DNA from 2 places in the Streptomyces citrinus genome. Region 2 is predicted to be linked to the other one. Evidence: riboswitches for the same ligand, from Rfam matches in the RefSeq annotation. Region 2 holds a riboswitch; the other holds the start of a gene.
The links. Region 2 has a riboswitch for glycine ahead of gcvT (glycine cleavage system aminomethyltransferase GcvT). Riboswitches for the same ligand answer to the same signal wherever they lie in the genome.

Region 1: linked by a shared signal. The riboswitch ahead of gcvP (aminomethyl-transferring glycine dehydrogenase) and the one ahead of gcvT (glycine cleavage system aminomethyltransferase GcvT) in region 2 are both predicted to bind glycine.

Annotation. Positions count from the first base shown of each region.
Region 1 is NZ_CP146022.1:1,244,717-1,260,100, reverse strand. It holds rRNA gene V2W30_RS06015 (23S ribosomal RNA) at 1-1,489, shown strand, start outside; rRNA gene rrf (5S ribosomal RNA) at 1,578-1,694, shown strand; gene V2W30_RS06005 (CDP-alcohol phosphatidyltransferase family protein) at 1,841-2,449, shown strand; gene V2W30_RS06000 (mannose-1-phosphate guanyltransferase) at 2,564-5,059, shown strand; gene V2W30_RS05995 (DUF881 domain-containing protein) at 5,151-6,056, shown strand; gene V2W30_RS05990 (small basic family protein) at 6,053-6,385, shown strand; gene V2W30_RS05985 (DUF881 domain-containing protein) at 6,391-7,269, shown strand; gene V2W30_RS05980 (FHA domain-containing protein) at 7,352-8,296, shown strand; gene V2W30_RS05975 (MerR family transcriptional regulator) at 8,323-9,051, shown strand; gene V2W30_RS05970 (bifunctional nuclease family protein) at 9,138-9,611, shown strand; gene V2W30_RS05965 (MerR family transcriptional regulator) at 9,790-10,410, shown strand; gene V2W30_RS05960 (DNA polymerase IV) at 10,456-11,871, shown strand; gene V2W30_RS05955 (PRC-barrel domain-containing protein) at 11,936-12,310, opposite strand; glycine riboswitch at 12,425-12,521, shown strand; gene gcvP (aminomethyl-transferring glycine dehydrogenase) at 12,709-15,384, shown strand, end outside.
Region 2 is NZ_CP146022.1:5,949,719-5,965,102, forward strand. It holds gene V2W30_RS27740 (AraC family transcriptional regulator) at 1-131, opposite strand, end outside; gene V2W30_RS27745 (zinc-dependent alcohol dehydrogenase family protein) at 233-1,228, shown strand; gene V2W30_RS27750 (NADPH-dependent F420 reductase) at 1,298-1,996, shown strand; gene V2W30_RS27755 (glycoside hydrolase family 25 protein) at 2,019-2,570, opposite strand; gene V2W30_RS27760 (L,D-transpeptidase) at 2,774-3,769, shown strand; gene V2W30_RS27765 (L-serine ammonia-lyase) at 3,776-5,161, opposite strand; gene glyA (serine hydroxymethyltransferase) at 5,320-6,585, opposite strand; gene gcvH (glycine cleavage system protein GcvH) at 6,594-6,971, opposite strand; gene gcvT (glycine cleavage system aminomethyltransferase GcvT) at 7,038-8,174, opposite strand; glycine riboswitch at 8,211-8,312, opposite strand; glycine riboswitch at 8,313-8,412, opposite strand; gene V2W30_RS27785 (AAA family ATPase) at 8,642-9,241, shown strand; gene V2W30_RS27790 (enhanced serine sensitivity protein SseB) at 9,379-10,203, shown strand; gene V2W30_RS27795 (enhanced serine sensitivity protein SseB C-terminal domain-containing protein) at 10,322-11,119, shown strand; gene V2W30_RS27800 (ABC transporter permease) at 11,536-12,534, shown strand; gene V2W30_RS27805 (ABC transporter substrate-binding protein) at 12,594-14,348, shown strand; gene V2W30_RS27810 (ABC transporter permease) at 14,421-15,384, shown strand, end outside.

The DNA.
Region 1 (15,384 bases), 4.7 Mb from region 2:
TGATGGGGTGACGCAGGAAGGTAGTCCAGCCCGGGCGGTGGTTGTCCCGGGGTAAGGGTGTAGCCCGTGTGATAGGTAAATCCGTCGCACATGGGGGTGAGACCTGATGCCGAGCCGATTGTGGTGAAGTGGATGATCCTATGCTGTCGAGAAAAGCCTCTAGCGAGTTTCATGGCGGCCCGTACCCTAAACCGACTCAGGTGGTCAGGTAGAGAATACCGAGGCGTTCGGGTGAACTATGGTTAAGGAACTCGGCAAAATGCCCCCGTAACTTCGGGAGAAGGGGGGCCATCACTGGTGATTGGATTTACTCCATGAGCTGGGGGTGGCCGCAGAGACCAGCGAGAAGCGACTGTTTACTAAAAACACAGGTCCGTGCGAAGCCGTAAGGCGATGTATACGGACTGACGCCTGCCCGGTGCTGGAACGTTAAGGGGACCGGTTAGTGCACTTTCGGGTGTGCGAAGCTGAGAACTTAAGCGCCAGTAAACGGCGGTGGTAACTATAACCATCCTAAGGTAGCGAAATTCCTTGTCGGGTAAGTTCCGACCTGCACGAATGGCGTAACGACTTCTCGACTGTCTCAACCATAGGCCCGGTGAAATTGCACTACGAGTAAAGATGCTCGTTTCGCGCAGCAGGACGGAAAGACCCCGGGACCTTTACTACAGTTTGATATTGGTGTTCGGTTCGGCTTGTGTAGGATAGGTGGGAGACTTTGAACCAGCCACGCCAGTGGTTGGGGAGTCGTCGTTGAAATACCACTCTGGTCGTGCTGGATGTCTAACCTGGGTCCGTGATCCGGATCAGGGACAGTGTCTGATGGGTAGTTTAACTGGGGCGGTTGCCTCCCAAAGAGTAACGGAGGCGCCCAAAGGTTCCCTCAGCCTGGTTGGTAATCAGGTGTTGAGTGTAAGTGCACAAGGGAGCTTGACTGTGAGACCGACGGGTCGAGCAGGGACGAAAGTCGGGACTAGTGATCCGGCGGTGGCTTGTGGAAGCGCCGTCGCTCAACGGATAAAAGGTACCCCGGGGATAACAGGCTGATCTTCCCCAAGAGTCCATATCGACGGGATGGTTTGGCACCTCGATGTCGGCTCGTCGCATCCTGGGGCTGGAGTCGGTCCCAAGGGTTGGGCTGTTCGCCCATTAAAGCGGTACGCGAGCTGGGTTTAGAACGTCGTGAGACAGTTCGGTCCCTATCCGCTGCGCGCGCAGGAGTCTTGAGAAGGGCTGTCCCTAGTACGAGAGGACCGGGACGGACGAACCTCTGGTGTGCCAGTTGTCCTGCCAAGGGCATGGCTGGTTGGCTACGTTCGGAAAGGATAACCGCTGAAAGCATCTAAGCGGGAAGCCTGCTTCAAGATGAGGACTCCCACCCCCTTTGAGGGGTTAAGGCTCTCAGTAGACGACTGGGTTGATAGGCCAGATCTGGAAGCCCGGTAACGGGTGGAGGTGACTGGTACTAATAGGCCGAGGGCTTGTCCTCAGTTGCTCGCGTCCACTGTGTTGGTTCTGAAACCATGAACAACCGTCGTAGTCATAGGCCACGACTCCGGTTGACAGTTTCATAGTGTTTCGGTGGTCATAGCGTGAGGGAAACGCCCGGTTACATTCCGAACCCGGAAGCTAAGCCTCACAGCGCCGATGGTACTGCAGGGGGGACCCTGTGGGAGAGTAGGACGCCGCCGAACTATTTTTGATAAAGCCTCTGGCCCTGAACTTCGTGTTCGGGGCCAGAGGCTTTTTTGCGTTGCGGCGACCCCTCTGCTCTCGCCGGCTCGGGCTGAGGGTAAGGTCAGGGGGCATCGTTGGCTCGTTTCCCACAGGAGGCCCCCGGGTGGAGGTCCAGGAGACCCGTGTCCAGACGGACCGGGTGCTCACCATCCCGAACATCCTCAGCATGGCGCGTCTCGTCGGCGTACCCCTCTTCCTGTGGCTCATCCTCAGGCCGGAGTTCGGCGGCCCCAAGAGCGACGGCTGGGCGCTGCTCGTGCTCGCGCTGAGCGGCATCAGCGACTATCTCGACGGGAAGCTCGCACGGCGCTGGAATCAGATCAGCAGCCTCGGTCGGCTTCTCGACCCTGCCGCCGACCGGCTCTACATTTTGTCCACCTTGGTCGGTTTGACATGGCGCGAGATTCTGCCGATTTGGTTGACCGGCGTACTGCTCGCGCGAGAACTGCTCCTGCTGGTGATGGTGGGGATCCTCAGGCGGCACGGCTATCCGCCGCCTCAGGTGAACTTCCTCGGCAAGGCAGCGACGTTCAACCTGATGTATGCCTTCCCTCTGTTGCTCCTGAGCGATGGAAGTGGCTGGATCCACGAAGTCGCTGCTATTTTCGGATGGGCGTTCGCCGGATGGGGTACAACGCTGTATTGGTGGGCAGGGATCCTGTACGTGGTTCAGGTCCGCCGCCTTGTCAAGGCGGACTCCATGGCCGATTGAGCTCGCCAATGCGTGTTGGTTGAGGCCAGCCGCCCTACGCGATGACACCCGCGGGGCATTCTGGACGGGCGAAGTCGGCTAGACCGTCGTCTCTTCAAGGAGGACGCTTCCGACATGAAGGCCGTCGTGATGGCCGGAGGTGAAGGCACTCGCCTTCGCCCCATGACCTCGAGTATGCCCAAGCCGCTCCTGCCGGTGGCCAACCGGCCGATCATGGAGCATGTGCTCAGGCTGCTCAAGCGGCATGGGCTCACCGAAACCGTGGTCACCGTGCAGTTCCTGGCCTCCCTGGTCAAGAACTACTTCGGGGATGGCGAAGAGCTCGGAATGGAGCTCACCTATGCCAATGAGGAGAAGCCACTCGGCACTGCCGGCAGCGTGAAGAACGCCGAGGAAGCGCTGAAGGATGACGCGTTCCTCGTGATCTCCGGCGATGCCCTCACTGATTTCGACCTCACCGAGCTCATCAATTTCCACAAGGAGAAGGGTGCGCTCGTCACCGTCTGTCTGACGCGTGTGCCGAATCCGTTGGAATTCGGCATCACCATCGTCGACGAGGAGGGAAAGGTCGAGCGGTTCCTCGAGAAGCCGACGTGGGGCCAGGTCTTCTCGGACACGGTCAACACGGGCATCTACGTCATGGAGCCCGAAGTCTTCGACTACGTCGAGGCAGATGTCCCCGTGGACTGGTCCGGTGATGTCTTCCCGCAGCTGATGAAGGAAGGCAAGCCGATCTACGGCTACGTGGCCGAGGGGTACTGGGAGGACGTCGGTACCCACGAAAGCTACGTGAAGGCCCAGGCCGATGTCCTGGAAGGAAAGGTCGACGTAGAACTCGACGGCTTCGAGATCTCGCCGGGTGTGTGGGTCGCGGAGGGCGCCGAAGTTCATCCCGACGCCGTGCTTCGTGGACCGCTGTACATCGGTGACTACGCAAAGATCGAAGCCGATGTCGAGATTCGCGAGCACACGGTCGTGGGTTCGAACGTCGTCGTGAAGTCGGGGGCCTTCCTCCACAAGACCGTCGTACACGACAACGTCTACATCGGGCAGCACAGCAATCTGCGCGGCTGCGTGATCGGTAAGAACACCGACATCATGCGGGCCGCCCGGATCGAAGACGGTGCTGTCATCGGAGACGAGTGCCTGGTCGGTGAGGAATCGATCATTCAGGGCAATGTGCGCGTCTACCCCTTCAAGACGATCGAGGCCGGCGCCTTCGTCAACACGTCGGTGATCTGGGAGTCGCGCGGACAGGCCCATCTGTTCGGGGCGAGGGGCGTCTCCGGGATCCTGAACGTGGAGATCACGCCGGAGCTGGCCGTTCGACTGGCCGGTGCCTACGCGACGACCCTGAAGAAGGGCTCCACCGTCACGACCGCCCGTGACCACTCACGTGGTGCCCGGGCGCTCAAGCGGGCCGTCATCTCCGCACTTCAGGCCAGCGCCATCGACGTACGGGACCTGGAGAACGTGCCGCTTCCCGTTGCTCGTCAGCAGACGGCTCGGGGCAGTGCCGGCGGGATCATGATTCGTACCTCTCCCGGTGTGCCGGACTCCGTCGACATCATGTTCTTCGACGAGCGCGGAGCGGACCTGTCCCAGGGGAGCCAGCGGAAGCTGGACCGCGTGTACGCGCGGCAGGAGTACCGGCGGGCCTTCCCCGGCGAGATCGGGGATCTGCACTTCCCGTCCAGCGTTTTCGACTCGTACACGGGGTCGTTGCTGCGCAATGTCGATACGACCGGGATCGCCGAAGCCGGGCTGAAGGTCGTCGTCGACGCGTCCAACGGAAGTGCCGGGCTCGTGCTGCCCAGCCTGTTGGGGCGGCTCGGTGTCGATTCGCTGACGATCAACCCGGGACTCGACGAGTCGCGGCCCACCGAGACCGCGGACACCCGGCGCTCCGGGCTCGTGCGGCTCGGGGAGATCGTGGCGTCGGCGCGGGCGGCGTTCGGGGTGCGGTTCGACCCGGTCGGTGAGCGACTTTCGCTCGTCGACGAGAAGGGGCGGATCGTCGAGGACGACCGGGCGCTCCTGGTGATGCTCGATCTCGTCGCCGCCGAGCGCAGGAGCGGACGGGTCGCTCTGCCGGTGACCACCACCCGTATCGGCGAGCAGGTCGCGGCGTACCACGGCACGCAGGTGGAGTGGACGACCACGTCGCCCGACGACCTCACGCGCGTGGGACGCGAGGACGGGACCATCTTCGGTGGTGACGGGCGCGGTGGCTTCATCATTCCGGAGTTCAGCAGCGTGTTCGACGGAGCCGCCGCCTTCGTGCGGCTCATCGGGCTCGTCGCGCGTACGCAGCTCACCCTGAGCCAGATCGACGCGCGGATTCCGCGGGCGCATGTGCTGAAGCGGGATCTCGCGACGCCGTGGGCCGTGAAGGGGCTCGTCATGCGGCGGGTCGTGGAGGAGGCCGGCGACCGGTCCGTGGACACGACCGACGGTGTGCGGGTCGTGGAGGCCGATGGGCGCTGGGTGATGGTGCTGCCCGACCCGGCCGAGGCCGTCACCCATCTGTGGGCCGAGGGGCCGGACGACGCATCGGCCCAGCAGCTGCTCGACGAGTGGTCCGCCGTCGTGGACAGCGCGGGTCGCTGAGTCCGTGAGCCGTGCCTGTGGGCGCCCCGATCGGGGCGCCCACAGGCACGCCGGAGGGGCCATTCGGAGGTAGCGGCCACGACGTGCGACGATGTGCGGCATGTCGCAGCAGCCCCCCGTTCGGAGCACTCCTGAGCGCCCCGCGCGCCTCGACGCATCCATGTCGCTGCTGAACAACGTGATGGACCACAGCCTGGACGACGGGTACGCGGAGGCCGCGGCCCGTAAGCAGGCCGAGGGGCAGAGCGGGCTGCCGAAGACGCTGCGGGCGAAGCTGGGACTCGCCGCCGGACTCGTGCTCGCCGCCCTGGTCGTGACCGTGGGGGCCGCGCAGGCGCGCGTCGCCGCTCCGGTGGTCGCCAAGGAACGTGAAGAACTCATCGATCGCATCGAGCAGGAGACCGACTCCGCGGACAAGTTGGAGAGCCAGGTCGACTCGCTGCGGACCGATGTGGGGGACATGCAGAGCGAGGCGCTGAAGAAGCACGGCGGCGAGCAGGGCGAGCTGGTGGGCGTGCTCTCCGGGGCCGTACCCGTGCACGGACCCGGGCTCAAGCTCGTCGTCGACGACGCCAAGTCGGCCGAGACGGGCGGCGGCAGCGGGCCTCGGGAGAGCGCCGGTTTCGCCGACACCGGACGGGTGCGCGACCGGGACATGCAGCGCGTGATCAACGGTCTCTGGCAGTCCGGTGCCGAGGCCGTCAGCATCAACGGGCAGCGGCTCACCGCCCTGTCCGCGATCAGGGCCGCGGGTGACGCGATACTGGTCGACAACAAGCCGCTGGTGCCGCCGTACACGGTGCTCGCGGTGGGGGACGGACAGCGGCTGAGCACCCGGTTCCAGAACAGTCCCGACGGGTTGTACCTGCACGCGTTGCAGGAGAACTTCGGGATCAGGACCAGCATTTCGGCCCAGGACGACATCAAGCTGCCCGCCGCACCCAGCGTGATCGTACGTACAGCACAGCCGAGAGCAGAGCAGAAGGGCACATCGTGATCGCCGTACTGGGCCTCGTCGTGGGAGTCGTGGTCGGGCTGTTCGTCCGGCCCGAGGTTCCGGCGGTGGTCGAGCCGTACCTGCCGATCGCCGTGGTCGCGGCGCTCGACGCGGTGTTCGGCGGGCTGCGCGCCATGCTGGACGGGATCTTCGACGACAAGGTCTTCGTCGTGTCGTTCCTGTCGAACGTCGTCGTGGCCGCGCTGATCGTCTTCCTGGGCGACAAGCTGGGCGTCGGCGCGCAGTTGTCGACCGGCGTCGTCGTGGTGCTCGGCATCCGCATCTTCTCCAACGCGGCCGCCATCCGGCGGCATGTGTTCCGGGCGTGAGGCCGATGAACCCCGAAGAGAAGCCCGAGCACGAGCACGACCACACGCACGGCCACAAGCATGACCACAAGCCCGAGCACCGGCTGCGCAAGGAGCTGCCCGCCGAGGTCGCGCCGCAGCCGGGGACGCCCGAGCCCGAGCCCGCCGGTGAGCCCAAGCTGACCGGGCGTCAGAGGCTCGTGAAGGGGCTGTGGCCGCCGCGCGTGTCCCGTGCCCAACTGACGGTCGCCGTGCTGTTGTTCGTCCTGGGCCTCGGACTCGCCATCCAGGTGCGGTCCAACAGCGACAACAGCGCCCTGCGCGGGGCCCGCCAGGAAGATCTTGTGCGCATTCTCGATGAACTCGACGACCGAACTCAGCGTCTGGAAGATGAGAAGCAGGGCCTCGAGGACCAGCGCACCGAGTTGGAGAACAGCTCGGACCAGGCCGAGGAGGCCCGGAAGCAGACGGTCGAGAAGGAGCGCCAACTCGGCATCCTCGCGGGCACCGTGGCCGCGCAGGGGCCCGGCATCACGATGACGATCACGGACACGAAGGGGGCCGTCGAGGCCGACATGCTGCTCGACGCGATCCAGGAGCTGCGCGCCGCGGGCGCCGAGGCGATTCAGGTGAACGACGTCCGCGTCGTGGCCAACACGTACCTGGCGGACGGAACCGGAGGGAAGGGTGTGAGCGTCGACGGACACAAGATCAGCCAGCCCTACCGCTTCAAGGTCATCGGCAAGCCGCAGGACCTCGAGCCGGCTCTAAACATCCCCGGAGGCGTGGTGCAGACCCTGGAGAAGGAGCAGGCCACGGCCTCTGTGAGCCGCTCGCAGAAGATCGTCGTGGACGCCTTGCGTGCGGCGCAGCGGCCTGATTACGCTCGGTCGTCCTCGCAGTGAGGCGGGGGTGCATGGGGGATGTCGTACGAGGGCATGAGGTTGCGGGGGGTCGGCGCACCGTAGGCGGGGTGCGTGGTGGAAACTGTTTGGCGGATACGGACGTTGTGAGGTTGTCCGTGTCAGTGTTGTACGCCGATGTGTGCAGTCAGGGTTCGTCCTGCCCCACGGGCGGGTCTGTTTCGGTCAAGGGGAATCGCCCGTGAAGTTGTTTGCGAAGTTGTTCGGCAAGAGCGCACGTGAGGACAACGCCCGTCACCGTGCGCCGCGCCACGGTGACGTGCCGGAGACGCAGGTGGGCGAGCGCCCGCTGTTCCGGGACCAGGTCGGCGGTGACAATTCGGGCGGACAGGGCGCGTCGTCTGTTGACCCTGCCGGTTCCGGCCGCATAGGTTTCGGAGAACCGTCAACCTCAAGTACGGGTGGAGGGTTTACCCCCGACCCGTACGCGTCCCACGCCCCCGCGGGGCAGCCGCGGCAGGAGGATCCGTCCATGTCGGCCCTGGTGTGTACGAGGTGCGGAAACCGGAACGCGGAGAACAGCCGGTTCTGCTCCAACTGCGGTGCGCCGCTGCGTGGCGGAGTGGCGGCCGAGGGGCCGTCGGAGACCACCTCCACGATCTCCATCTCCGGTCTTGAGTCCTACGACCCCGAGGCCACCGGCCAGACGCAGCTGCCCGCGCTGTCGCCCGAGGCGCAGGCCGCGGTCGACGCGCTGCCGCTCGGCTCGGCGCTCCTGGTGGTGCGGCGAGGTCCGAACTCGGGCAGCCGCTTCCTCCTGGACGGCGACCTGACGACGGCGGGGCGCCACCCGCAGAGCGACATCTTCCTGGACGACGTGACCGTGTCGCGCCGCCACGTGGAGTTCCGTCGTCTGCAGGACGGCACGTTCACCGTCGCCGACGTCGGCAGCCTCAACGGCACGTACGTGAACCGTGAGCGCATCGACTCGGTGACGCTGCACAACGGCGACGAGGTGCAGATCGGCAAGTACCGGCTGGTCTTCTACGCGAGCCAGCGGGCTATCTGACCGTCAGCGAGCCTTCAGGAAGGTCCATGCTGCAAACGACGAGGGGCGGTGCCGGCAGCGGCACCGCCACCACGGACAGTCGGCTGATGAGCATCGGCACCGTACTGAACGTGCTGCGCGATGAGTTTCCCGAAGTCACCATCTCCAAGATCAGGTTCTTGGAGTCCGAAGGGCTCATCGAGCCGCAGCGGACGCCGTCCGGCTACCGCAAGTTCAGTCCCGACGACGTCGAGCGGCTCGCTCACGTCCTGCGGATGCAGCGGGACCACTATCTGCCGCTGAAGGTCATCAAGGAGCAGCTCGACGCCCTGGAGCGGGGCGAGGCGCTGCCCGTACCCGCTCCTGGGCGCCCCGGCGACCTGACGGACGAGGGCGAGGCCCCGACGGCCGCGCGGGTCGGCCGGGACGAATTGCTCGCCGCCGCCGGGATCGACGAGGCGGACCTCCAGGAGTGGGAGTCGTACGGTCTCATCGCCCCGTTGCCGGACGGGGGTTACGACGCCTCGGCCGTTCTGGTCGCCGAGCTCGTCGGCGAACTGGGCGGGTTCGGGATCGAGCCGCGGCATCTGCGCGTCATGCGGGCGGCCGCGGACCGTGAGGCGGGTCTGGTCGACTCCGTCGTCGCGCCGCTCAAGGTGCACCGCAATCCGCAGACCAGAGCGCTCGCGCAGGCCCGTGCCACGGAGATGGCGGGGCTGACCGTGAAGTTGCACGCGGCACTTGTGCAGACCGCTCTCGGGGTGCGTCTGCCCTGATGGAAAGGGCGGGCGAGTGCCGTGGGCCCGGCCCTCGGAGCATGCCCGACTACCCAAACCGGCCGGGCACGTCCTAGGGTTGCTGTGTGAACGAGCTCGACGTCGTAGGTGTCCGGGTCGAAATGCCCTCCAACCAACCGATCGTGCTCCTGCGTGAAGTGGGAGGCGACCGTTACCTCCCCATCTGGATCGGACCGGGGGAGGCGACGGCGATCGCCTTCGCTCAGCAGGGCATGGCCCCCGCGCGGCCGCTGACGCACGACCTTTTCAAGGACGTGCTGGAGGCGGTCGGTCAGGAGCTGACGGAAGTACGCATCACGGACCTGCGGGAAGGCGTCTTCTATGCGGAACTGGTGTTCGCGAGCGGTGTCGAGGTCAGTGCCCGCCCGTCCGACGCCATAGCGCTCGCGCTGCGCACCGGGACGCCGATCTTCGGCAGTGACGGTGTCCTCGACGACGCCGGGATCGCGATCCCGGACGAGCAGGAGGACGAGGTGGAGAAGTTCCGCGAGTTCCTGGACCAGATTTCGCCCGAGGATTTCGGGACCAACAGTCAGTGATCAGGAGGCGGTCGCCGAGCGGCGGCCGCCTCAGCGCATTCGACAAGCCTTTCCCCGCGGTGGGATACGGGAAACCACTCCTAGGGTGATTATCACTCGGCGTGGCGAGTGTGGCGTTCGTTGACGCACCCCCTGAGACTGCCTACCGTCGAGAGGGCAGGTCAAAGAGGAGGTCGGCGTGAGAAGCAGCGGCGACGGTACGGCGACGGGCGGTCCGTACTCGTTTCACGGCAGCGCGGCCGATCACACTTCGCAGCGCCCACAGGCGGTTCCTGTGGTGGCGGGGGAGAACGGTGACGCGGCTTCCGAGCAGGTCGGATACCGGGGGCCGACCGCTTGCGCGGCGGCGGGCATCACCTATCGGCAGCTCGACTACTGGGCCAGGACCGGCCTTGTCGAGCCCAGTGTGCGGCCCGCGTACGGGTCGGGGACGCAGCGCCTCTACAGCTTCCGGGACGTCGTCGTCCTGAAGGTCGTCAAGCGCTTCCTGGACACCGGGGTCTCCCTCCAGAACATCCGCACGGCGGTACAGCATCTGCGGGAGCGGGGCTTTCGGGATCTGGAGCGCATGACGCTCATGAGCGACGGCGCGACGGTCTACGAGTGCACGTCACCGGCCGAGGTGCACGACCTGCTCCAGGGCGGGCAGGGGATCTTCGGCATCGCGGTGGGTGTGGTCTGGCGGGACGTGGACGCGGCCCTGTCGCAGCTGCACGGGGAGCGCGTGGACACCGGGGAGACCCTGGTGCGGCCGAACCCGGCGGACGAGCTCGCGAGGCGACGCAACCGGGCCGTGTGACCTCGTACGGCCGCGTTGTCAGTGGCGTAGGGCAGCATCGGAGATGTGAGAACCGCGCCGACGATTCTGCATCTCGACATGGATGCCTTCTACGCCTCTGCCGAGCAGGCGGCGAAGCCGAGCCTGCGCGGGAAAGCGGTCGTCGTGGGCGGTCTCGGGCCGCGCGGTGTCGTCGCCACGGCGTCGTACGAAGCACGCAAGTTCGGGGTGCACTCGGCGATGCCGATGGGGCAGGCGCGGCGGCTCGCGCCGAACGCGGCGTATCTGGTGCCGAGGTTCCGGCTGTACCGGGAGATCAGCGAGCAGGTGATGGGGCTGCTGCGGGAGCTCTCGCCGCTGGTGGAGCCATTGAGCCTGGACGAGGCGTTCGTCGATCTGGAGGCCGGTGAGACGGCCTGGGACGAGGCGTCCGCGCACGCCGTGGGGGTGCGGCTGCGGACGGACATCCGGCGGGTGACCGGGCTGACCGGGTCCGTGGGGATCGCCGCCTCCAAGATGCTCGCCAAGATCGGGTCCGAGGAGGCCAAGCCGGACGGGCTCGTGCTGATACGGCCCGGGACCGAGCGGGCGCTGCTCGGGCCGAAGTCCGTGCGGATCCTGCCCGGGGTCGGGCCGGCCACCGGGGATCATCTGCGGCGGGCCGGGATCGTCACCGTGGAGGAGATCGCCGAGGCGGGCGAGGACGAGTTGGTGCGGCTGCTCGGGAAGGCGCACGGGAGCCATCTGTACGCGATGGCGCTGGCGCACGACGACCGGCCCGTCGTCGCCGAGCGGGACTCCAAGTCGGTGTCGGTCGAGGACACGTACGACGTGGACATCCATGACCGGGTGCGGGTGCGTATGGAGGTGCAGCGCCTCGCTGACCGGTGTGTGGAGCGGCTGCGGGCCGCCGACAGATCGGGGCGGACCGTGGTGCTCAAGGTGCGGCGCTACGACTTCTCGACCTTGACGCGGTCCGAGACGCTGCGCGGGCCCACGGACGATCCGGCGGTCGTGCGGGAGTCTGCCGCGCGCTTGCTGGAGGGCGTGGACACGACCGGGGGCGTGCGGCTCCTGGGGGTCGGGGTCAGCGGGCTCGCCGACTTCACGCAGGAGGATCTGTTCGCACAGGCGGCCGCCGCCGAGCGGGCCGGTGAGGTGGTCGAGGACGCCGAGGCGGCGGCGGACGAGGTCGTCGGGGAAGCGGCCCCGGTCGAGCCGGTCGTCGAGCGGCGCTGGATGGCCGGGCACGATGTGCGGCATGCCGAGTTCGGGGCGGGGTGGGTGCAGGGCAGCGGGCTCGGGCGGGTCACCGTCCGGTTCGAGACGCCGTACTCGCAGGTGCCCGGGCGCGTGCGGACGTTCCGGGTGGACGATCCCGAGCTGGAGCCGGCCGAGCCGCTGCCGCTGGTGGAGCCGGTGGGGCGGGTCGGCGTGGCTGACGCGGTGGAGACGGGGGTGGATGTCGCGGCGGGGGCTTAGGGCCCGTCCGGTGATCGGCCGGGCGGCGGCCGGGGAGGGGCGGCGCCTCAGGGGCGCGGAGGCGTCAGGTCGGGTCTTCTTCCGCGCCCGCGATGTGGCCGAAGGTGGCGTCCGGGCCCGGGGGAGCCGTGATGTCCAGGCCGTAGTGGTGGTACAGCTGGAGCTCCTGCTCGGGGGAGAGGTGGCGGCCGACGCCGAAGTCGGGGGCGTCCTTGATCAGGGAGCGCTCGAAGGGGACGCGCAGGGTCCCGTCCACGAGTTCGCTGGGCTCCAGGGGGACGAAGGCGTCGCGGCTGAAGAGGCCGGTACGTATGGCAGCCCACTCCGGAACGCCGGTGGCGTCGTCGAGGTAGACCTCGTCGATGGTGCCGATCTTGGTTCCGTTGCGGTCGAACGCCTTGCGGCCGATCAGATTGCGCGGATCGACATCGGTCTGCACGGTGCCTCCAGCTGATCGCAACTCGTCTGTAAGCACTACGAAAGAGCACATTGAGGAAGGCGGCCACTCGAGGGTTCCGGCCAAGTAGCCGCTGGTAGGCTGGCAGACGGCTGCTGACCCCGTGCGGGAGAGTCCTCCGAGCAGTCGTCGGAGGCGCCGAAGGAGCAAATCCTCCCCGGAATCTCTCAGGCCCCTGTACCGCACGGACGAGGTCACTCTGGAAAGCAGGGCGGGGTGTGCGTTTCCCGCTCTCACCGACGGTGAAAACCGGCGTGCCCTCGTGCAGCTGCGCGGGCGGGCCGGTGAAGCTCTCAGGTTGAGATGACAGAGGGGGAGGCCGTCCGGGTACCCGCGCCGTGGTGCCCCTCGCAGGTCGCAATGACCAGGAGGCCTCCGTCATGACCGCCAACCGTATTCCGCTCTCCCAGTTGGAGCAGGGAATCCCCTTCGAGCAGCGCCATATCGGTCCGGATGATGCCGCGCAGGCCAAGATGCTCGCGCAGGTCGGCTACGGCTCGCTCGACGAGCTGACGGCCGCCGCGGTGCCGGACGTGATCAAGAGCGCCGAGGCCCTGCGGCTTCCCGGTGCGCGCAGCGAGGCCGAGGTCCTGGCCGAGCTGCGGTCCCTCGCCGATCGCAACCAGGTGCTCGGGTCCATGATCGGGCTCGGCTACTACGGCACGTTCACGCCGCCCGTCATCCTGCGCAACGTGATGGAGAACCCGTCCTGGTACACGGCCTACACGCCGTACCAGCCGGAGATCTCGCAGGGCCGTCTCGAGGCGCTGCTGAACTTCCAGACGATGGTCGCCGAGCTGACCGGCCTGCCGACCTCCGGTGCCTCCCTGCTCGACGAGGGCACGGCCGCCGCCGAGGCCATGGCCCTGTCCCGGCGCATCGGCAAGGTCAAGAACGGTGTCTACGTCGTCGACGCCGATGCCCTGCCGCAGACCATCGCCGTGATCGAGACGCGCGCCGAGCCGACCGGTGTCGAGATCGTCGTCGCCGACCTGAGCGACGGCATCCCGGCCGAGGTCGCCGAGCGCGGTGTCGTGGGTGTGCTCGTGCAGTACCCGGGTGCCTCGGGTGCCGTGCGGGACATCAAGCCCGTCATCGACCAGGCGCACGAGCTGGGCGCCGTGGTCACCGTCGCCGCTGACCTTCTCGCTCTCACGTTGCTGACCTCTCCCGGCGAACTCGGCGCGGACATCGCCGTCGGTACGACGCAGCGCTTCGGTGTGCCGATGGGCTTCGGCGGACCGCACGCCGGTTACATGGCGGTGCGCGAGAAGTTCGCGCGGTCGCTGCCCGGGCGGCTCGTGGGTGTCTCCGTGGACGCGGACGGGAACAAGGCGTACCGCCTCGCCCTCCAGACCCGTGAGCAGCACATCCGTCGCGAGAAGGCGACCAGCAACATCTGTACGGCCCAGGTGCTGCTCGCCGTCATGGCCGGCATGTACGCCGTGTACCACGGGCCCGAGGGTCTGAAGTCCATCGCGCGGCGCACGCACCGGTACGCCAACCTGCTCGCCGCCGGTCTGACCGCGGGCGGTGTCGAGGTCGTGCACGGCGCGTACTTCGACACGCTCACCGTGCGGGTGCCCGGCAGGGCCGCGGCGGTCGTGAGCGCCGCCCGCGAGGCCGGCGTCAACCTGCACCTGGTCGACGCCGACCAGGTGTCGGTCGCCTGCGACGAGACGACCACGCGGGCCCAACTGGCCGTCGTCTGGGACGCGTTCGGTGTCGAGGCGGACATCGAGACGCTGGACGCCGAGGTCGCCGAGGCGCTGCCGGACGGACTGCTGCGCACGGACGAGTACCTGGCCCACCCGGTCTTCCATCAGTACCGCTCCGAGACGGCGATGCTGCGCTACCTGCGCCGTCTCGCGGACCGCGACTACGCGCTCGACCGCGGCATGATCCCGCTGGGCTCGTGCACGATGAAGCTCAACGCGACGACGGAGATGGAGCCGGTCACCTGGCCCGAGTTCGGTCAGCTGCACCCCTTCGTGCCGGCCGAGCAGGCGCAGGGCTACCTCACGCTCATCAAGGAGCTGGAGGAGCGGCTCGCCGAGGTCACCGGCTACGACAAGGTGTCGCTCCAGCCGAACGCCGGGTCGCAGGGCGAACTGGCCGGTCTGCTCGCGGTGCGCGGCTACCACCGGGCCAACGGCGACGAGCAGCGGACCGTGTGCCTCATCCCGTCCTCGGCGCACGGCACCAACGCCGCCAGTGCCGTGATGGCCGGGATGAAGGTCGTCGTGGTGAAGACGGCCGACGACGGCGAGATCGACGTCGAGGACCTGCGCGCCAAGATCGAGCAGTACGCCGACCAGCTGGCCGTCCTCATGATCACGTACCCGTCGACGCACGGTGTGTTCGAGGAGCACGTCGCCGACATCTGCGCTGCCGTGCACGACGCCGGCGGTCAGGTCTACGTGGACGGCGCGAACCTGAACGCCCTGGTGGGCCTCGCCAAGCCGGGACACTTCGGTGGCGACGTCTCGCACCTGAACCTGCACAAGACGTTCTGCATCCCGCACGGCGGCGGCGGTCCCGGCGTCGGTCCGGTCGGTGTGCGCGAGCACCTGGCGCCGTACCTGCCGAACCACCCGCTCCAGCCGGCCGCGGGACCCGAGACGGGTGTCGGCCCGATCTCCGCGGCGCCGTGGGGCTCCGCCGGCATCCTGCCGATCTCCTGGGCGTACGTACGTCTCATGGGCGGCGAGGGCCTGAAGCGGGCGACGCAGGTCGCCGTGCTCTCCGCCAACTACATCGCCAAGCGGCTCGAGCCGCACTTCCCGGTGCTGTACACCGGTCCCGGCGGTCTCGTCGCGCACGAGTGCATCATCGATCTGCGGCCGATCAGCAAGGCGACCGGGGTCAGCGTCGACGACATCGCCAAGCGGCTCATCGACTACGGGTTCCACGCGCCGACCATGTCGTTCCCGGTGGCGGGGACGCTGATGATCGAGCCGACCGAGAGCGAGGACATCGGCGAGCTCGACCGGTTCTGCGAGGCGATGATCGCCATCCGCGGGGAGATCGAGAAGGTCGCCGCGGGTCAGTGGCCG
Region 2 (15,384 bases):
CGCAGCAGCACATGGAACCCGGCGCCGTCATAGGCGTCGAACCGGCTGCCCCACGGGGCGAACTTGTCCCGGAGCGCCGAGTGCGGCCGCCCGAGCCGCATCGCGGCGATCGCGTCGCTGAGTACGTCCATCCGGCCACCGTAGCGCGGGAGTTGAGGCGGTGAGACGTACGGACATGAAAGCGAGACCGGCAGGCATGGATCGTCTCGCCCGGCGTCCATACGGTCGACGCATGACCCACACCACGCTTCCCGCCACCGCCCGCGCCGTCCTCTTCCACGAACTCGGCGGCCCCGACGTCCTGCACATCGAGGACGTACCACTGCGCAGCCCCGGTCCCGCCGAACTCCTCATCCGCGTCAAGGCGTTGGGTCTCAACCGCGCGGAGGCGCTGTTCCGCTCGGGCGAGTACTACTACCTGCCGACGCTCCCCGGATCGCGGCTCGGCTACGAGGCGTCCGGCGTCGTCGAGGCCGTCGGCGACCAGGTCACCGGCTTCCGGCCCGGCGACCTCGTGACGACGGGCCCCGGCATCGAGATGGGCGCGCAGGGCGTCTACGGCGACCGGATCGTGCTGCCCGAGACGGCGGTCGTGCCGCGGCACTCCTCCGTCGACGCGATCACCGGGGCCGCGGCCTGGCTCACGTACACGACGGCTTATGGCGGCATGGTCGAGACGGGCGGTCTGCGCCCCGGCGACCACGTCGTCATCACCGGCGCCTCCAGCGGAGTCGGCACCGCCGCGATCCAGGTGGCCCGGCGGATCGGCGCGATCCCCGTCGCCACGACCCGCACCGCGGCGAAGAAGCAGGCCCTGCTCGACCTCGGAGCCGAGCACGTCGTCGTCACCGACGGCGACGACCTGGCGAAGGAGGTCCGGCGGATCACCGGAGACGGCGCCGACCTCCTCTTCGACGCGATCGGCGGACCCGACCTCCCGCACCACGCCGCGGCGTTGCGCAAGCGCGGCACGATCGTGGTCTACGGCTGGCTGAACGGGACCATCGCCTTCCCGATGAACTGGCCGCAGACCATCCACACCTACGCCAACTTCGACCTGCCCGAGGACGGCAGGCGCCGCGCCGAGGCGTTCCTCGACGCGGGCCTGCGCGACGGGGGCCTGCGCCCGCCGATCGCGGAGGTCTTCGACGGCCTCGACCGCATCCGGGACGCGCACCGCCTGATGGAGTCGAACACCCACACCGGAAAGATCGTCGTCACTCTTTGAGCCCAGTGCCGGAATAGCCCGCGGGGCGCGAGGGTTCGCACTCCATGCACATGCATGAATCTCCGAAGCGTGACCGGAACGCGAACTCCTGAAGGGCTGAGCACCATGAAGATCGGCATCATCGGCGCGGGCAACATCGGCGGCAACCTCACCCGGCGCTTCACCGCCGCGGGACACGACGTGCACGTCGCGAACTCCCGCGGCCCGCAGACCCTCACCGCGCTCGCCGAGGAGACCGGCGCGACGCCCGCCACCCTGGAGGACGCGGTACGCGACGCGCAGGTCGTGGTCGTCACCATCCCGCTCAAGGCCGTACCGAACCTCCCCAAGGGCCTCCTGGACACGGCCGCTCCCGATGTCACCGTCATCGACACCGGCAACTACTACCCCCAGCAGCGCGACGGGAAGATCGAGGGCATCGAGGACGAGGGCCTCACCGAGAGCCGCTGGACGGAGCGCCAGCTCGGCCACCAGGTCGTCAAGGTCTTCAACGGCACGTACGCCGCCGACCTCCTCGACAAGCCCCGCCCGCAGGGCGACCCGGCCCGCGTCGCCCTGCCGATCGCGAGCGACGACACCGCCGCCAAGCAGGTCGTGACGTCCCTCCTCGACGAGATCGGCTTCGACGCGGTCGACGCCGGCGGGCAGGACGAATCCTGGCGCCAGCAGCCCGGCACCCCCGTCTACGGCCTGGCCGCCGACGCGGCGTCCGTGCGCAAGGCCCTCGACGAGGCATCCCCGACCCGCACCGCCGAGTGGCGCGCCTGACCCGCAGCCGCCCCGGCCCCCGTCAGGGCGTGGCCCACTCGCGCAGCGCCTGCGCGCTCGCGAAGTCGGCCACGTCCTTGTCGAGGGGCCGGTCCGTGTACTGGTGGATCACCCAGTCCGCCTTGATGCGCGGCTTGCCCGCGGTGACGTAGTCGGCGATCCAGAGCCCGTCACCGGCGTAGGACGTCGTGTCCCTGTTCAGCCAGTAGTCGCGGTTGCAGTAGAGCAGCACCCGATGGCCCGGACGCAGCCGCTTCACCTCTTTGATGAACCGGTCCTTCTCCGCATTCGAAGCCCGCGTGCCCTCTCCCGTCGTCTCCCAGTCCACGGCCAGCAAGTCTCCCGATTTCTCAGGGGCTCTGCTCACGAAGTACTCGGCCTGCGCCGTGAGGTTCCCGGGCCACAGGAAGTGGTAGAAGCCGACGACACAGCCCGCGTCACGGGCCCGCTTCGTCTGGGCGGCCAGCCGCGGATTGACGTACGAACGGCCCTCCGTCGCCTTGATGAAGACGAACGCCAGGCCGTCCGCGTCGAACGTGGACTGGTGCGAACTGACGTCGATTCCACGGATCATGCGGGCCTCCCGGTCGGTGGGGCGACGAGGTCGAACGTCCATCGTGCCAGCACCCGACAGGCATGAGTGGCCGCAATCTTGGAACACGCTTTGCCACACCGCATGCAACTACCGTCGCCGCTCGGGCTGTCTCACAGGGAGTCGGACATGTACGGAGTCGGCCCCTGTCCAGGGGCCCGGGGTGACGGAGATCGGGGCAGGTCGTGGGACGGCGCAAGGGCACTGGCATAGGAATCGCGCTCGTGACGGTCGCGGCGCTGACAGGCGTGAGCGCCTGCGGCGGCGGGAGCGATGACGCGGCGGGCGGGCACGACGGGAAGGGGGCGGGCAAGGGGAAGGCGAGCGCGAGCGCCAAGCCGTCGCCGACCAAGCCCAAGGGCCCGCCGATGCTCCTGGAGACGATCACCCCGCAGACCGGCGCCAAGGTCGGCGTGGCCATGCCGATCTCGGTGGTGTTCACCAACCCCGTGGCGGCGAAGGCCCGCGCAGGCGTCGAGAAGCACATGAAGGTGAGCGCCTCGCAGCCGGTGGAGGGCGCCTGGCACTGGTTCGGCGACAAGCGCGCCGACTGGCGCCCGAAGGAGTACTGGCCCTCCGGTACGAAGGTGAAGGTCGTCGCCGACATGGAGGGCGTCAGCAACGGCAACGGCCGGTACGGCGTCCACGACTACACGCACACGTTCACCGTCGGCGACGACGTCCGCGCCGCCGTCTCCGTCAGCGGCCACACCATGAAGGTCACCAGGAACAACGCGACCCTGCGCACCCTGTCCATCAACGCGGGCAGCGCCGAGTACCCCACCTGGAACGGCACGATGGCCGTCATCGACAAGCAGGAGAAGGTCCACATGACCTCGTGCAGCGTCGGTATCAGCTGCGACAAGGGCAGCCCCAACTACTACGACCTGACGCTGCCCTGGGACGTCCACCTCACGCAGTCCGGCACCTACGTCCACTACTCGACCGGCGACCCGAACCCGGGCAGCGGCAGCGCGCGCGGCTCGCACGGCTGCGTGCACCTGTCGATGTCCGACGCCAAGTGGTTCTACCAGCAGGTCAAGCAGGGCGACCCGGTCACGATCACCGGCTCCCCGCGCGCCAAGGCCCCCGCCGACAACGGCTACGCGGCCTTCAACCTGAGCTGGGACCAGTGGCTCGCGGGCAGCGCGTCGGGGGAGTCCGCGGCAGCGAACCTCTGAGCACTGTCAGCACTCGATGATGTTGACGGCGAGCCCGCCCCGCGCCGTCTCCTTGTACTTGACGGACATGTCGGCCCCGGTCTCCTTCATGGTCTTGATGACCTTGTCGAGGGAGACCTTGTGGCTGCCGTCGCCGCGCATCGCCATCTTGGCCGCGGTGACGGCCTTGACCGCCGCCATGCCGTTGCGCTCGATGCACGGGATCTGGACGAGGCCGCCGACGGGATCGCAGGTCAGGCCGAGGTTGTGCTCCATGCCGATCTCGGCCGCGTTCTCCACCTGCTCGGGGGAGCCGCCGAGGACCTCGGCGAGCGCGCCCGCCGCCATCGAGCAGGCCGAGCCGACCTCGCCCTGGCAGCCGACCTCGGCGCCGGAGATCGAGGCGTTCTCCTTGAAGAGCATGCCGATGGCGCCCGCGGAGAGCAGGAAGCGGACCACGCCCTCCTCATCGGCGCCGGGCACGAAGTTCATGTAGTAGTGCAGGACCGCGGGGATGATGCCGGCCGCGCCGTTCGTCGGCGCGGTGACGACCCGGCCGCCCGCCGCGTTCTCCTCGTTGACCGCCATCGCGTACAGCGTGATCCACTCCATGGAGTGGGCCAGCGGATCGCCCTCGGCGCGCAGCTTGCGGGCCGAACCGGCCGCGCGGCGGCGGACCTTGAGGCCGCCGGGCAGGATGCCCTCGCGGGACATGCCGCGAGACACGCACGCCTGCATCACGCGCCACAGTTCCAGCAGGCCGGCCCGGATCTCGTCCTCGGTGCGCCAGGCCTTCTCGTTCTCCAGCATCAGCGCGGGGATCGACAGGCCGGTCTCGCGGGTGAGGCGCAGCAGCTCGTCACCCGTACGGAACGGGTACTTCAGGACGGTGTCGTCCGGCACGATCGGGTTCTCGCCCGCGACGCCCTCGTGAGAAAGCACGGTCTCGTCGACGACGAAGCCGCCGCCCACCGAGTAGTACGTCTTGGTGAGCAGCTCCTTGCCGTCGGCGTCGTACGCCCACAGCGTCATGCCGTTCGCGTGGTAGGTCAGGGTCTCGCGGCGGTGCAGGATCAGGTCGTCGTCGAAGTCGAAGCCGATCTCGTGCACGCCGAGCAGATTGATCCGGCGGGACTCCTTGATCGCCTCCACGCGCTCGTCGGCGTGCTCCACGTCGACGGTGCGGGGGGACTCGCCCTCCAGGCCGAGCAGCACCGCCTTGGGGGTGCCGTGCCCGTGGCCGGTCGCGCCGAGCGAGCCGTAGAGCTCGGAGCGTATCGAGACGGTGCGGTCGAGCAGCCCCTCGTTCTTCAGGCGTCGCGCGAACATGCGGGCGGCGCGCATCGGGCCGACCGTGTGGGAGCTGGACGGGCCGATGCCGATCGAGAACAGGTCGAAGACCGAGATGGCCACGGTGGAACTCCAATGGTGGTGGTAGACGCCGTTGTCTGCCGGGACAAGCGGGGTGAGCGGGGCACAGCGTGACGAGGGACGTGGCACGGGGCACCCTGCTCACTTCCCAGTGTGCGGGGTGCCCCGAAAGTTCGTACGCCTCAAAGCGTACGTAATTGCTACAGGCCGGGGTACAGCGGGTGCTTGTCGGCCAGAGCGGTCACCCGGGCCTTGAGCGCCTCGACGTCGTACGACGGCTGGAGCGCGAGCGCGATGACGTCGGCGACCTCGCGGAAGTCGTCGGCGTCGAAGCCGCGGGTGGCGAGGGCCGGCGTACCGATCCGGAGCCCGGACGTCACCATCGGCGGGCGCGGGTCGTTCGGGACGGCGTTGCGGTTGACCGTGATGCCGACCGCGTGGAGGCGGTCCTCGGCCTGCTGGCCGTCGAGCTCGGAGTCGCGCAGGTCGACGAGGACCAGGTGCACGTCCGTGCCGCCGGAGAGCACGTTCACGCCGTGGGCGCGGGCGTCCTCCGAGGTCAGGCGCTCGGCGAGGATCTGGGCGCCCTCGATCGTGCGGGCCTGGCGCTCCTTGAAGTCCGCCGAGGCGGCGACCTTGAAGGAGACGGCCTTCGCCGCGATCACGTGCTCCAGGGGGCCGCCCTGGAAGCCCGGGAAGACGGACGAGTTCAGCTTCTTCGCGAAGTCCTTCTTGGCGAGGATGATGCCGCCGCGCGGACCGCCGAGCGTCTTGTGCGTCGTGGACGTGACGACGTCGGCGTACGGCACCGGGTTGGGGTGCAGGCCCGCGGCCACCAGGCCCGCGAAGTGCGCCATGTCGACCCACAGGTACGCCTCGACCTCGTCGGCGATGCGACGGAACTCGGCGAAGTCGAGCTGGCGCGGGTAGGCGCTCCAGCCCGCGATGATCACCTTCGGGCGGTGCTCCTTGGCGAGCCGCTCGACCTCGGCCATGTCGACCAGGCCGTTGTCGTCCACGTGGTACGGGACGACCTCGAACTGCTTGCCGGAGAAGTTCAGGCGCATGCCGTGCGTGAGGTGACCGCCGTGCGCCAGGTCCAGGCCGAGGATCGTGTCGCCGGGCTTGGCGAGCGCGAAGAGGGCGGCCTGGTTCGCGGAGGCGCCCGAGTGCGGCTGCACGTTGGCGTACTCGGCGCCGAACAGCTCCTTCACCCGGTCGATCGCGATCTGCTCGGTGACGTCGACGTGCTCGCAGCCGCCGTAGTAGCGGCGGCCGGGGTAGCCCTCCGCGTACTTGTTGGTGAGGACCGAACCCTGGGCCTCCATGACGGCGACCGGGGCGAAGTTCTCCGACGCGATCATTTCCAGGGTCGACTGCTGGCGCTTCAGCTCGGCGTCGACCGCGACGGCGATCTCCGGGTCGAGGGCGTGCAGGGACTCGTTCAGGACGGACTTCTCAGTCATGGTGCGGTTCAGCTCCCGGAGAACTCGGTGTACTCGTCGGCGGTGAGCAGGTCCTTCGGCTCGTCGGCCAGCCGGACCTTGAACAGCCAGCCGCCCTCGAACGGGGCCGAGTTGACCAGGGCCGGGTCGTCCACGACGTCCTGGTTGGCCTCGACGACCTCGCCGCTGACGGGGGAGTACAGGTCGGAGACCGACTTGGTGGACTCCAGCTCACCGCAGGTCTCGCCCGCGGTGAGGGTGTCGCCGACCTCGGGAAGCTGGACGAACACGATGTCACCGAGCGCGTTGGCCGCGTGCTCCGTGATGCCGACCGTCGCCACGCCGTCCTCGACGGCCGACAGCCACTCGTGCTCCTTGCTGTAACGCAGCTGCTGGGGGTTGCTCATGATGCGAATTCTCCTGTACGCGGGAAGGTGCTGGTGACGGCGGGGGAGGCCGCGGGGGCCCCGGGGCTACTTCTGACGCTTGTAGAACGGCAGCGCGACGACCTCGTACGGCTCATGCGTACCGCGGATGTCCACGCCCACGCCCGCGGTGCCCGGCTCGGCGTGCGCGGCGTCGACGTACGCGATGGCGATCGGCTTGCCGAGGGTCGGGGACGGGGCGCCGGAGGTGACCTCGCCGATCACCTGTCCGTCGGCGACGACCGGCATCCCGGCGCGCGGCACTCGGCGGCCCTCGGCGATCAGGCCGACGAGCTTGCGCGGCGGGTTCGACTCGGCGCGCGCGGCGGCGGCGACGAGGGCCTCGCGGCCCACGAAGTCGTCGCTGTGCTCGTGGGGGGAGGTCTTCTCGAACTTCACGACCCGGCCCAGACCGGCGTCGAAGGGGGTGAGGTCGGTGGTGAGCTCGTGCCCGTACAGCGGCATGCCCGCCTCCAGGCGCAGCGTGTCGCGGCAGGACAGGCCGCAGGGGATCAGGCCGTACTCCGCGCCCGCCTCGGTGAGCGCCTGCCACAGCTTCTCCGCGTCGGCCGGGGAGACGAACAGCTCGAAGCCGTCCTCGCCGGTGTAGCCGGTGCGCGCGATGAGCGCCTCGACGCCGGCGACGGTGCCGGGCAGCCCCGCGTAGTACTTCAGGCCGTCCAGGTCGGCGTCCGTGACGGACTTCACGATGGCGGGGGAGTGCGGGCCCTGCACGGCGATCAGCGCGTACGCGTCCCGGTCGTCGCGGACCTCGGCGTCGAACCCGGCGGCGCGCTCGGTGAGGGCGTCGAGGACGACCTGCGCGTTGCCCGCGTTGGCGACGACCATGTACGTGCTCTCTTCGAGCCGGTAGACGATCAGGTCGTCGAGGATGCCGCCGTCCTCGCGGCAGATCATCGTGTAGCGGGCGCGGCCGACACCGACGGAACCGATGTTGCCGACCAGCGCGTGGTTCAGAAGGTCGACGGCGGCCGGTCCGGTGACGGTGATCTCGCCCATGTGGGAGAGGTCGAACAGGCCGGCCTTCGTACGGACGGCGTTGTGCTCGTCACGCTCGCTGCCGTAGCGCAGGGGCATGTCCCAGCCGGCGAAGTCGGTCATCGTGGCGCCGAGCGAACGATGCAGGGCGTCGAGGGACGTCAGGCGAGGGGATGTGGGCGTCATGGCTGGTGCTCCCGGGCATGGCAGATGGCGAGGTAGTCCTCCCCATCTGTCATCGGAACCTGAGAGGTTCGCCCCGAGGGGCTTGCACCTTGGGTGGGACCGCCGTACGTCAGAGGGCGGCCCGCTTTTCAGATCTGCCTCGCCCGCGCGGTACGGGGCCTGAGAGATTCAAGGGAGGAACTTGCTCCTTCGGCGTCCGGCCACGAAGACGTGACCAGAACTCTCCCGCGCGGATTCAAGCGGCCGGTATGCAGTTGCGCGCACATCATTGCATGCCCGCGGAACGGGGAAACCCCTCGTAGGGCATTACCTTCTCTTTACACTTGGCGGGCAGAAGTGGCGTGACCGGAACGGGGAGGGCGATCGCGGTGCAGAAGGCAGCGGGAGCAGTGGGAGGGGAGGGGTGGACCCGAAGGCTCCTCTTCGCCAGGGCGGTGGCGGGAGACGGGCGGGCGTACGGGGCGGCGGTGGCGGGTGTGCGGGTCCCGCGCCAGCGCTCGGTGCGGGACCTGCGCGGCCGCGACGGCCGCACTCCGCGTCGGATCGGTTTCGCCGCGGGGGATCTGGTGGTCCTGTCGGGGCTGCCCGGCAGCGGCAAGTCGACGCTGATGCGGCGGGCCGTCCAGGTCGTGCGCATCGACTCGCAGGACACCCGCGAGCGCTGGGCCGCGCGGCTGCCGGGCGTGCCGTACGCGCTGTACCGGCCCCTCGTCCGTATCGCGCACTACGTGGGCCTGCGGCGGGCCATGCGCTCGGGCGCCAGCGTCGTCGTGCACGACTGCGGCACCCAGGCGTGGGTGCGGCGCTGGGTGACGCGCACGGCGGGGCGGCGCGGCGCGTCCGTCCACCTGATGGTCCTCGACGTGCCGCCGGACACCGCCCTCGAAGGCCAGCGCGACCGCGGCCGGGGCGTGTCCCGGTACGCGTTCGCACGGCACCGCAGGGCGGTCGGCGCGCTGGTGACGTCGACCGAGCGGGGCGATCTGCCGGCGGGCATCGAGTCGGCGGTGCTGCTCGACCGCGCCGCGACGGACGCGCTCAACGGCATCACGTTCCAGCAGGACTGACGACCGCCGCCCGGCGGTGAGCTCACGCACCGGGCGCAACCGGACGGCTGCGCCCGGTGTCCCCCAGGGGGTACGCGTTATCGTCGGCCTCGCGCGGGAGCGGCCGCGCGAGGGCAGAGCAGAGGTTGAGAGCAGCTATGGAAGACCCAACGAACCCGGGCCTCCCGGGCCTGGCCGAGCAGGGGCACGGTCACGCCCCGAGCCACGAGGGCGCGCACGGCCACCCGTCGCAGGGCTGGCCCGCGAACGAGCTGGAGGAGGTCCTCGCCGCGGCGCTCGGCCGCCCCGAGGCCGGCGGCCGCATCGTCGAGGTCCTCGGCCGCAGCCCCGTCTGGATCCCGCTGCCCAAGGGCGGCAGCGCCGCCAACCGCGACCTCGACCTGCCCACGGTGGAGATCCAGGGCCAGGCATACGTGCCCGTCTTCAGCTCCGAGCAGCAGTTCATGCAGGTCACCGGCGGCCGGATGGACTGCGCCGTGGCACCGGCCGTCGAGTTCGCGCGCGGCCTGCCCGCCCAGGTCGGCATCGCCGTGAACCCGGACGGCACGATCGGCGTCCCGCTGCCGCCGCCCGCCGTGGCCCAGCTGGCCCGCGGCAACCGCACCCCGCTGGACGGCGCGTCCACCGGCGGCCGGGTCGTGCTCTCCGAGCCGGACTGGCAGGACGACCCCGTCGACTTCCTCTCGGCGGTGCGCGAGGAGTTCGCCGCGACCGGCGTCGTGCTGAGTGCCCGGCGCTGCCTGGCCGTCGTCGAGGACGCGGACCCGTCCCTGTTCGTCGGCGTGGAACTGGCCGGGTGGGAGGGCGGCGCGCGCGACCTGCCCCTGGACGCGCTCGGCCGCGCACTGGGCCGCGCGCCGGTCGGCTGGCCGGTGAACCTCGTCTTCCTCGACGTCACGCAGGACCCGGTCGCGGACTGGATGCGCGCACAGGTGCGTCCGTTCTACGTACGAGAAGCGTGACGCCGTCCGTCAAGTCGGTGTCAGGAACGCCGCTTAAGCTGGTTTCATGACCTGACCGGACGGCGCACCGCCCTCCGGTCACGGTGGGACACGGATGTTCACGAAGGGGCGGTTACGGGTGAGTGCGTCGGGCACGGCCGCGGCCGGACAGGTCGAGCACATGCTGCGCCAGGTGACCCCCGGGCGCTACGACGCCTATGAGGCGCTGCTTCAGGCCCTCGCCGACCCGACGGCCGGGCAGGTCTGGATGCTCCTCTGGCACGGCCAGGCGGGATCGCCCGACGCCCAGTACGGGAACATGGACGTGGACGGTTTCTCCTACGCCCCCTGCGTCACCTCCGCCCAGGAGCTCTCCGCGTCCGGCTGGTCGCGTGCGTACGAGGTGGTCAGCGGTGTCGACGCGGCCCGCACCCTCTACCCCGACCACTACGGCCTGTGGCTCAACCCGCACGCGCCCGGCGGCGGCGTCGGCATCCCCTGGCTCGACCTGCGGCGCATCGCCGGCGGCCTCGACCGGCAGCCCGCGGGGCCGCTGCGGCTGAGCGAGCCGACGATCGAGATCCCCCAGTTCTACGCGGTGCTGGCGCAGAACGCGCACCGCACCACCGCGATCCGCTCGCTGCGCCGCGCCTGGGTGCAGCCCGCGCTCGGTGCCCCGTACCTGGCGATCGGGCTCGACGTCTACGACACGTCTCCCGCTTCCGTGGACGCGGTGCGCGCGATGATGCAGCAGTCCGTGCCCGCGGTGCCGGACGGACTGCCCGTCTCGACCGTCGCGATGTCGGACGAGTACGACCCGGTCGCGATGTGGCTGCGCGCGCAGGCCCGGCCGTTCTACGACCGCGAGGCGCACGCGGCGCCGGCGGCCCCGGCGGGCGGCTACGGCTACCCGCCGCCGTACGGCGCCTCGTACTGAGCCCTCGTACCTCCTCGCACCGCCCCGCGTTCGGGGTCGACCTGACCGCTTTGTCCCCCGCTCAACTCCCGCTGCGCGGCGGCGATTTCAGGTAAGAGCCGTTTGGGGGAGAGAAGCGGCCCTCTGCACCGCAATGTCCGCTCTGCCGCCGGTTACCACCCAACTGCCCACTGTCCGCCCCCCGTTCACGGCCGTCCGGATAACGGATTCCCCCTGACCGCATCACGGTTAGGCATCCTTTCGCCGGGGGATCTGGCGACTGATCGCAGCCGCGATGAAGACTCCCCGCATGCAGGACCGTTCGGGTCCTTGTGCGAGGCGCTCTCCACGCGGTGCCCGCAACGCAGTTCGAGTACGAGGCCGCCACAGCGGCAAGTGCGGGCCGGTCACCCCCGGCCGGGAAGGGGCAGTCGCTCGTGACCGCACCGATCGAGACCACCCCAGCAGCGGCCGACGCACAGCCTGAGGCGGTGCTGGCCGGAGCCGGGGCAGCGCGCATCGAGGGCCGTTCGCTCGGCCGGATCGCCTGGAACCGCTTCAAGCGGGACAAGGTCGCGGTCGTCGGTGGCGTCGTCGTCATCCTCCTGGTGCTCATCGCCGTGCTGGCCCGCCCGCTCCAGCACCTCCTCGGCCTCGACCCGAACGAGTTCCACCAGGACCTCATCGACCCCAACACGTCGCTCCCCAAGGGCGGTTGGGGCGGCATGAGTGTCGATCACCCACTGGGCGTGGAGCCGAAGTTCGGCCGTGACATCCTCGCCCGCATCCTGGAAGGCTCCTGGGTCTCGCTCGTCGTGGCCTTCGGCGCCACCATCCTGTCGAACGTGATCGGCGCCATCCTGGGCGTCGTCGCCGGGTACTACGGCGGCCGCGTGGACACCGTCATCAGCCGCCTGATGGACACCTTCCTCGCGTTCCCGCTGCTGCTGTTCGCGATCTCCATCTCCGCGACGCTCCAGGGCGGTGCCTTCGGTCTCGACGGGCTGCCGCTGCACATCTGCGTACTGATCTTCGTCATCGGCTTCTTCAACTGGCCGTACCTGGGCCGGATCGTGCGCGGCCAGACGCTGGCGCTGCGCGAGCGAGAGTTCGTCGACGCCGCCCGCGGCATGGGCGCGCGCGGCCCGTACATCCTGTTCCGCGAGCTGCTGCCCAACCTGGTCGGGCCGATCATCGTCTACTCGACGCTGCTCATCCCGACGAACATCATTTTCGAGGCGTCGCTCAGCTTCCTCGGCGTCGGCATCCAGCCGCCGCAGGCGTCGTGGGGCGGAATGCTCAGCCAGGCCGTCAACTTCTTCCAGGTCGACCCGCAGTACATGATCGTCCCGGGCCTCGCCATCTTCGTCACCGTACTGGCGTTCAACCTGCTCGGTGACGGTCTCCGCGACGCTCTCGACCCGCGCAGCCGTTGACGCAGCCCGTGCTCAGAGGGCTCCACAAGTTTCCGACAATGGAGGGGAATTCGACCATCATGCGAAGGTCATCACTCGCCGCGGTAGCGGCCATAGGCAGCGTCAGCCTGCTGCTTGCCGGCTGCAGCAAGGCCGACGACGGCAACGACGACAGCAACACCAAGTCCGCCGGGGCGGACGCCGCCACGAAGAAGGTCGTCAACGCGTCGACCAAGAAGGGCGGCACGGTCACCTACGCGATGTCGGACGTCCCCGACTCGTTCGACCCGGGCAACACGTACTACGCGTACATGTACAACTTCAGCCGGCTCTACGCGCGCCCGCTGATGACGTTCAACCCCGCCCCGGGCGAGGAGGGCAACAAGCTGGTCCCCGACCTCGCGGCGGAGCCCGGCAAGTCCTCGGACGGCGGCAAGACCTGGACGTACAAGCTGCGTTCGGGCCTGGAGTACCAGGACGGCTCGAAGATCACGTCCAAGGACGTGAAGTACGCCGTCGAGCGCTCCAACTTCGCGCGTGACGTGCTGTCGCTCGGCCCGAACTACTTCCAGCAGTTCATGGAGGGCGGCGACAAGTACAAGGGCCCGTACAAGGACAAGAGCGACAAGGGCCTGGCCTCCATCGAGACGCCGGACGACAACACGATCGTCTTCCATCTCAACCGCGCCTTCCAGGAGTTCGACTACCTGGTGGCCACGCCGCAGACCGCGCCGGTGCCGAAGGCCAAGGACGACGGCATCGACTACGTCAAGCACATCGTCTCCTCCGGCTCGTACCAGTTCCAGAGCTACCAGGAGGGCAAGCAGGTCGTCCTGGTCCGCAACAAGAACTTCGACCCGAAGACGGACCCGCTGCGCAAGCAGTACCCGGACAAGATCGTCGTCAACCTGAAGGTCAACCAGTCGACGATCGACAAGGACCTCCAGTCCGGCGACACCCTGATCGACCTCCAGGGCAAGGGCGTCGAGGCGCAGACCCAGGCCCAGCTCGTCGGTGACCCGAAGAAGAAGGCGAACACCGACAACACCTACGGTGGCCGTCTCGTCTACGCGGCGATCAACACCAAGCTGAAGCCCTTCACCAACGTCGAGTGCCGCAAGGCCGTCGAGTACGCGGTGGACAAGGTCTCGGTCCAGACCGTCGAGGGCGGCGACATCCGCGGTGACATCGCCACCACGGTCCTGCCGCCGGACATCACCGGTTACGAGAAGGCCGACACGTACGCCACCTCCGGCAACAAGGGTGACGTCGCCAAGGCCAAGGACGCCCTGAAGGCCTGCGGCGAGAAGAAGATCAGCACCACGATCACCGCGCGCAGCGACCGTCAGGAAGAGGTCGACGCCGCGACCGCGATCATCGCGTCGCTCAAGAAGGTCGGCATCGACGCCAGCCTGAAGCAGTACCCCTCGGGCAAGTACTTCACCGACTACGCCGGTGTCCCGAAGTTCAACCAGAAGAACAAGGTCGGCATCATGATGATGCAGTGGGGTGCCGACTGGCCGTCCGGCTACGGCTTCCTCCAGCAGATCGTGAACAGCAAGGCGATCGGCCAGTCCGGCAACACCGCGCTCTCGGAGCTCGAGGACAAGCAGGTCGACAAGTGGCTGGACGAGGCCATCGCCTCGCCCGACGAGGCCACGCGCAACAAGCTCTACGCGCAGATCGACAAGCGGGTCATGGAGCAGGCGGCCCTCGTTCCGCTGACCTACTTCAAGGTGCTCCTGTACCGGTCGCCGTACGCCACCAACCTGGTGTCCACGGCCGCCTTCAGCGGTCAGTACGACTACCTCAACATCGGCACCACGAAGAAGTAGCGGACCCGGAAGGCAGGTGAAGGCATTGGTGCCCGCGGGCTCTTCGGCCCGCGGGCACCAGCGCCGGTCCCCGTGATCTCGTACATCATCCGCCGACTGATCGCGGCAGTGATCCTGCTGCTGGTCGTCACGGCGGTCACTTTTGCAATCTTCTTCCTGCTGCCACGGCTCGCCGGCCAGACCGCCGACCAGCTCGCGCAGCAGTACATCGGCAAGAGCCCCTCGGCCGCCGACATCGCGGCCGTCAAGCACAACCTGGGACTCGACCAGCCGGTCTACCTCCAGTACTGGCACTTCATCAAGGGGATCGTCTCCGGGGCCTCGTACCAGTTCGGCCCCACCACGCTGCACTGCGACGCGCCGTGCTTCGGCTACTCGTTCAAGAACCACATTCCTGTGTGGCCCGAACTCACCGACCGGCTGCCGACCACTGTGTCGCTCATCGTCGGCGCCGCGGTGCTCTGGCTGCTCTCCGGTGTGGCGGTCGGTGTGATCTCGGCGCTCAAGCCCGGATCCATCTTCGACCGTACGTTCATGGGTATCGCCCTCGCGGGCGTCTCGATGCCCATCTTCTTCACCGGTCAGCTGGCGCTGCTGCTCTTCACCTACCAGTGGCCGATCTTCGGCCGCACCTATGTCCCCTTCACCGAGAACCCGGCGCAGTGGGCCAACACGCTGTTCCCAGCGTGGTGTTCGCTCGCGCTGCTGTACTCCGCCATCTACGCCCGGCTCACCCGCTCGGGCATGCTGGAGACGATGAACGAGGACTTCATCCGCACCGCGCGCGCCAAGGGCCTGCCCGAGCGCACCGTGGTCGGACGGCACGGCCTGCGGGCCGCGCTGACCCCCATCATCACGGTCTTCGGCATGGACATCGGGCTGCTGTTCGGCGGTGCCGTGCTCACCGAGAAGGTCTTCTCGCTGCACGGCATCGGCGAGTACGCGGTGCAGGGCATCACCGACAACGACCTGCCGAAGGTGCTCGGCGTGACCCTGCTCGCCGCGTTCTTCGTCGTCCTGTGCAACCTTCTGGTGG